DNA from 3 places in the Terrabacter sp. GCM10028922 genome. Region 2 is predicted to be linked to each of the others. Evidence: riboswitches for the same ligand, from Rfam matches in the RefSeq annotation. Region 2 holds a riboswitch; each other region holds the start of a gene.

Region 1 (2,257 bases), on a different contig from region 2:
GCACCTGTGACACGAGCGAGGAGTCCCAGCCGTCGATGGTGAACGCGATGACGCCGACGCGGTCGCTGTCGTCACCGAAGATCGAGAGGACCTCGACGCCGGGGACCTCGCCGAGGCCCTGCTGCAGGCGCTCGAGGAGCCGGGACTCGTGCGCCTCGATGACCTCGCGATGGCGGCTGATCGTCGCGCACGCGGCGGCGAGGGCGATCGCGCCGATGACGTTGGGGCTGCCGCCCTCGTGCCGCGCCGGGCCGGTGGCCCACGTCGTGCCCTCCTCGCTCACCGAGCGCGTGGCCCCGCCGCCGAGCAGGTAGGGGTTGCCGGCGTCGAGCCAGTCGGACCGGCCCGCGAGGACGCCCGCACCGTAGGGTGCGTACGTCTTGTGCCCGGAGAACGCGACGTAGTCGGCGTCCCAGGCGGCGAGGTCGATGGTGCGGTGCGCGGAGAGCTGTGCGGCGTCCACGGCGATCCGGGCGCCGTGCTCGTGGGCGAGGGCTGCGAAGCGCTCGACCGGCCAGACCTCACCGGTCACGTTGGACGCGGCCGCGATGACGACGAGGCGGTTGCGCGACGGATGGTCGGCCAGGGCCTCCTCGAGGAGGGCGCACGCGTCCTCGACGGTCTGCGGGACGGGCAGGCGAACCGTGCGGTAGCGGCCCCACGGCAGGAGCGTCGAGTGGTGCTCCGTGCCGAAGACGAAGACCGTCGTGCGGCTCGGCAGGGCCTTGGACAGCAGCGCCCACGAGTCGGTCGTCGTGCGGGTGAAGACGACGGTGTCGTCCTCGCGTGCCCCCACGAAGGATGCGACCTCGGCCCGGGCCTGCTCGTACCAGGCGCTCGTGAGACGAGAGGCGAAGCCCGCGCCACGGTGCACCGACGAGTACGTCTCGAGCGCGCGGTCGACCGCGGCCTTGACCGTCTCCAGCGCCGGCGTCGAGGCCGCGTGGTCGAGGTTGGCGTAGCCCACCTCGCCGTGGAGCGTCGGCACGGTGAGGTCGGCACCGACGACCGCCGGGAGCGCGCGGGCCTCGGGCACGACGTGCAGGGCGCGGGTGCGCACGACCGGCGCAGGCGCGCCGCCGCAGAGGGACGTGGTGGGAAGAACCGACATGACACTGCTCCTGGGTCCTGGGGACCCACCGGATGCGGGTCCGCGCTTGCCGGCCTCGATCGCATGAGCGGTTTCGAGGTCGACCTGGTCGTCACCCGGAGCACCCCACCGCGGAGGAGGGTTGCTGGCCAGCGAGCCGGGGCTTGTCACTGGCACTCATGACCTGGCCATGACGATAGGGCGCGTCCAGCGGAACTGTCCACCGAAGGGTCCGGGGGTGTCGCGATCTGAGACGCGGGCAGGACGAGCACGCCGCCACCTGCTGCGTGGCGGCGCAGCTGGTCGGCGCTGTTGCGCGTGTGACACGTGAGTTCAGGGGTGCGTTGACGTACGGTGCGAGCATGGGGTCACGTCCGTCCAGCAGCCAGCGACCGAGCACCGCCGCGGCCACACGCGCCAAGGCGCCCACGGGGGGTGCCTCGTCGCGCCCGCCCGCCGCACGCTCGACACGGCCCGCGCAGCGCAAGCCCGCGGCACGCAAGCCGGCGTCCAAGACGGCCTCCAAGACCCGCGACGGCGGCCTTCCCTTCCCGCTCAACGCGATGCGCAACACGTGGATGGGCGTCTCCCACATGGCCGGGGGAGCGGTCCGCCGTGTCGGACACAGCGCCGCCGACCTCGAGCCGGAGCACCGCCGTGACGGCATCGGCTTCGCCCTCATCGCCCTGGCCGTCGTCGTCGCCGCGCGTGAGTGGTGGGGCGTGTCCGGCACCTTCGGGCAGGTCGTCCACGCCGTCTTCGCCGGCACCTTCGGACGCGTCGCGTATGCCGTGCCGCTCGTCCTGCTGGCCCTGGGCCTGCGCATGCTGCGGGCCCCGCAGGACGAGGCGACGACCAACCGCATCGTCGTCGGCACCATCGCCCTGACCTTCGCGGCCTGCGGTCTCGCGCACCTCGCCGACGGCATCCCGAACCCACCCGACGGCGCCGACGGCATGCGCGCGGCGGGCGGCATCCTCGGCTTCCTCGCCTCGAGCCCCCTCGCGGCGGCCGTCTCGACGTACGGCGCGCTCGCCCTCCTCGTCCTGCTCGGCCTCTTCGGCCTGCTCGTCATCACTGCCACGCCCGTCAACATGATCCCGACGCGGCTGCGTCAGCTGCGTGCCTTCGTCATCGACCGCGGCCACCACGACGAGCCTGCTGCTG
Region 2 (2,257 bases):
GGGCAGGGACGCCCAGACGACGTGCTCGACCTGCTCGTGCCCCTGGAGGTAGGCCGCGACCCGGTGGGCGTTCTCGATGTGGCGCTCGATGCGCAACGACAGCGTCTCGAGGCCCTGCGCGATGAGGAACGCGTTGAACGGCGAGGCCGCCGGCCCCAGGTCGCGCAGCAGCTGGACGCGTGCCTTGAGGATGAAGGCGAGGTTCGCGCCCAGCGGGCTGCCGACGCCGAGGTCACGTGCGAAGACGAGCCCGTGGTAGCTCTCCTCGGGCGTGTTGTAGTTCGGGAACTTCTCGGGGTCCTTGCCGTAGTCGAAGGCGCCCGAGTCCACGATGACGCCGGCGATCGAGGTGCCGTGCCCGCCGAGGTACTTCGTCGCCGAGTGCACGACGACGTCGGCACCCCACTCGATCGGTCGGATGAGGAAAGGAGTCGCGACCGTGTTGTCCACGACGAGCGGCACGCCGTGCTCGTGGGCAAGCGCAGCGACGGCCTCGATGTCGAGGATCTCCGACTTGGGGTTGGCGATCGTCTCGCCGAACAGCAGCTTGGTGTTCGGCCTGATCGCGACCCGCCACGAGTCGATCGACGTCGGGTCCTCGACGAATCCGACCTCGATGCCGAACTTCGGCAGCGTGTGCTTGAAGAGGTTGAAGGTGCCGCCGTAGAGGCTCGGCGAGACGACGACATGGTCGCCAGCCTCGGCGATGTTGAGGACCGCCAGCGTCTCGGCGGCCTGTCCTGACGCGACGAGGAGCGCACCGACGCCGCCCTCGAGCGCCGCGATGCGCTGTTCGACGACGTCGGTCGTCGGGTTCATGAGGCGGGTGTAGATGTTGCCGAACTCCTTGAGCCCGAACAGGTTTGCGGCATGGTCGGTGTCGTTGAAGACGTAGCTCGTCGTCTGGTAGATCGGCAGCGCACGAGCGCCCGTCGCACTGTCTGCGCTCTGTCCGGCGTGGATCTGCTTGGTCTCGAAGGACCAGTGGGGCTGGGTCATCGACGTCCTGCTCTTCCTGGGTCGTGTCGATGACCGGGCCCCGACAACCTCGTCGACGTGGCCCGGTGCACCGACGAGTCGGTGCGGAAAAGGAGTCTCCGCGCTTGCCCGCGCGCCGGGTGGCGACGACGGGCCAGGTCCTCACCCGGGGCACCCCGCCGCGGTGGGAGGGTTGCCGGCCAGCGAGCCGGGGCCAAGCGCTGGCACTCATGACCTGTCGGCGAGTCTACGTATGGCTGTCCGGCTGGTGGGAGCGCCTGTCCTCATCGTGGACGCGGAAGGCTCGGCGCCGAGTGCCCCGTGGCGTCGATCACTAGGACGTCCTACTATTCCGAACTCGCGAGTAGGATCGCGCTCGTGAGCACGAATTCCGACTTCGACCTGTTCCGGACCAGCGAGGACCACGAGGCCCTGAGAGGCGCCGTACGCGCGGTCGCCGAGGACAAGATCGCGCCGTATGCCGCCGCCGTCGACGAAGAGGCGCGCTACCCCCAGGAGGCGCACGACGCCCTCGTCGCCTCCGACTTCTTCGCGCCCCACGTCCCCGAGGAGTACGACGGGGTCGGGGCCGACGCCCTCGCGACGTGCATCGTCATCGAGGAGGTGGCGCGCGTCGACGCCTCCGCCTCCCTCATCCCGGCCGTCAACAAGCTGGGCTCGCTGCCGCTCATCCTCGACGGCAGCGATGCTCTCAAGCAGCGCTACCTCCCGCCGCTGGCCAAGGGGGAGACGACCTTCTCCTACGGCCTGTCCGAGCGCGAGGCCGGCTCCGACACCGCGTCGATGAAGTGCCGCGCGCGCCAGGACGGTGACGACTGGGTCCTGTCCGGGCAGAAGTCGTGGATCACGAACGCCGGTGTGTCCGAGTACTACACGGTCCTCGCGGTCACCGATCCCGACGGTCCCCGCGGCGGCAACGTCACGGCATTCGTCGTCGAGAGGTCTGACGAGGGGTTCACCTTCGGTGAGAAGGAGCGCAAGCTCGGGATCAAGGGAAGCCCCACCCGCGAGCTGCACTTCGACAACGTCCGCATCCCCGGTGACCGCGTCGTGGGGCAGGTCGGCGACGGGCTCAAGCTCGCGCTGCGCACCCTCGACCACACCCGTGTCACCATCGGCGCCCAGGCCGTCGGGATCGCCCAGGGCGCGCTCGACCAGGCCATCGCGTACGTCAAGGACCGCAAGCAGTTCGGCACGCGCATCGCGGACTTCCAGGGCATCCAGTTCATGCTCGCCGACATGGCGATGGAGCTCGAGG
Region 3 (2,257 bases), 440 kb from region 2:
CGTGCCAGCCCCAGGCCGGTCACCGGCCGCCGGCCGGTCGAGTAGTAGTCCCCGCCGACGTAGTCGGGGTCGTGGCGGATGGCGAGCAGCTGAGGCTGGCACCACGCGATCTGGTCGGCGGTCGCGTAGGCCGTCGATGCGATGACGATGCAGCGGTCCACGGCATCGGGATAGGTGACGGCCCACTCGATGGCGCGCATCCCACCCATCGAGCCACCGACCACGCCGGCGAGGCGGTCGATGCCCAGCCGGTCGAGCAGGGCCCGCTCGGCGGCGACCTGGTCACGGACGGTCACGTAGGGGAAGCGGCTGCCCCACGGCTGGCCGTCCGGCGCGACGCTCGACGGGCCGGTGCTGCCCTGACAGCCGCCGAGGACGTTGGAGGCGATGACGAACCACCGCTCGGGGTCGACGGGGCTGTCCGGCCCGATGAGGGCGTTCCACCAACCCGGTGACGCGTGGCCGTCGCCGGCCTCGCCGATGACGTGGCTGTCGCCGGTCAGGGCGTGCTCGACGAGGATGACGTTGTCGCCGGCCTCGTTGAGCCGACCCCAGGTCTCGTAGGCGATGCGGACGTCGGGCAGCACCCCGCCCCGCTCGAGCTCGACGTCGCCGATGTCGACGAACGCCCGGTCGCCGACAGGGTCACCCTCGCGCCAGGCGCCGTCCGGACGGGCGGTGTCGTGGGCGGCAGGAGCAGTGGGCGTGGGACCATCACCGACCTGGGTGCCCGCCGTAGCCAGGCGCGCGGGGCGCCGCGTGCTGTGCGTCCGGTGGGTGACTGCCATCGGGGTACTCCTCGGTGCTCGCGCTTGCTCACACCCGGGACGGGGCGTGGCCTGGTCCTCACCCGGGGCACCCCACCGCGAAGGAGGGTTGCCGACCAGCGAGCCGGGGCTTGCCACTGGTACTCATGACCTGCCCCAACCATACGCGAGACGCTGACGCGGCACCGCTGGTCGTTCCACGACATGGACGCCCGGGACGCAAGGTCACGGCAACACCAGCGACACCAGCGACAACAGCAGGTTGAGCGCCCGCCGCTCCGGCTGGCCGGGGCGCCCGCTCACACGGCCTCGCCCACCGGGAGACGTGCCACGAGCCGCGTGAGCACACGCTCGTGTGCGCTCACGCGCACCGACGGGGCCGTATGCCGTGGTCCAGCGACTCGCGGACGAGCTGGCTCAGGCGGTGGTCCGGCTCGAGTGCGAGTGCGCGGTCGACGGCGACCCCGGCCCGGGCCCCGTCGCCGATCCACCACGCGAGCGAGGCAACCACCGACAGGAGCGGGGCCGCATGAGCCGCAGGCGTGAGCCGGCACACCTCCTCGAGGCGGGCCAGCATCAGACGCGGCACTGCTGCCTCGTCCCAGTCGCCCCAGTCAACGGCGTCCCTGCCGTCGACATCGCAGTCGCCACCGTCTCCGCCGTCGCCGTCGCCGTCGCCGTCGTCCTCGGCGTCGTCGTCCCAGTCGTCGTCCCCGTCGTCGTCCCCGCTCACGATCCGCAGGATGCGGGCGAGCTCCGCGTCGGGACCTGACCAGGGCACGTTCGGCTCGTCTGGCGGCCGCGCACCGGCCGCAGGCACGCGCAGGTCAGGCCCCAGGAAGATCTCCAGCATCGCGACGAGCTCCACCGGGAAGGCGTCGAGCGGCACCGACCCGGGACACAACCACCCGACGACCGCGTCGCGGACCTGGAGGTCGCGCAGGGGCCCCACGATCGAGGGCAGCCAGTGCTCCATCCCGAAACCCACGATGTCGCCGTGCAGCACGCCACCCCAGGCGAGGAGCATGTCGTTGACGAGGAACTGGCGCGCCGTCGGGTCACCTCCGTCGAGCACGGTCAGGCAGCGGCCCTCCGAGCCGCCGGCCCCGGCCCGATCCCTCTGCGCCGGCGCCGCGCCCGCGCCCGCGCCCGCGCGAGGCTCCTGACGTGGGTCGCGGACGACACACCCGGCGGCCGCATACCGGCGCTGCCAGTCCTCGATCGCGGCCAGCGTCAGGTCGTGGCGCGGCTCGGTCGGCGACAGTGGCTCGACGAGGGCCCCCAGGCCCTCACGGTCGGGCAGCACCGCGCGGCCGAGCGCCACGTAGCTCGCGACGGCCGGCACGTCCGCCTCCTCGGGTAGCAGCCGGCCCTCCTCTGGGCAGCAGTCGCATCCGACGGCATACCAGCGGCCGTCGCGGACGACGAGCCGCTCGCGCACGACGACGCGCGCTGCCTCGAACCCCGCCGCCAGCGCATCGAGGAGCGGA

The links. Region 2 has a riboswitch for S-adenosylmethionine ahead of ACFQU3_RS05150 (bifunctional o-acetylhomoserine/o-acetylserine sulfhydrylase). Riboswitches for the same ligand answer to the same signal wherever they lie in the genome.
Region 1: another riboswitch for S-adenosylmethionine. It lies ahead of ACFQU3_RS01705 (aminotransferase class V-fold PLP-dependent enzyme); the one in region 2 lies ahead of ACFQU3_RS05150 (bifunctional o-acetylhomoserine/o-acetylserine sulfhydrylase).
Region 3: another riboswitch for S-adenosylmethionine. It lies ahead of ACFQU3_RS07145 (homoserine O-acetyltransferase); the one in region 2 lies ahead of ACFQU3_RS05150 (bifunctional o-acetylhomoserine/o-acetylserine sulfhydrylase).

Annotation. Positions count from the first base shown of each region.
Region 1 is NZ_JBHTFG010000002.1:66,914-69,170, forward strand. It holds gene ACFQU3_RS01705 (aminotransferase class V-fold PLP-dependent enzyme) at 1-1,111, opposite strand, end outside; SAM riboswitch class IV at 1,149-1,275, opposite strand; gene ACFQU3_RS01710 (DNA translocase FtsK 4TM domain-containing protein) at 1,453-2,257, shown strand, end outside.
Region 2 is NZ_JBHTFG010000006.1:54,571-56,827, forward strand. It holds gene ACFQU3_RS05150 (bifunctional o-acetylhomoserine/o-acetylserine sulfhydrylase) at 1-999, opposite strand, end outside; SAM riboswitch class IV at 1,095-1,214, opposite strand; gene ACFQU3_RS05155 (acyl-CoA dehydrogenase family protein) at 1,357-2,257, shown strand, end outside.
Region 3 is NZ_JBHTFG010000006.1:496,296-498,552, reverse strand. It holds gene ACFQU3_RS07145 (homoserine O-acetyltransferase) at 1-788, opposite strand, end outside; SAM riboswitch class IV at 804-919, opposite strand; gene ACFQU3_RS07140 (DUF4192 family protein) at 1,129-2,257, opposite strand, start outside.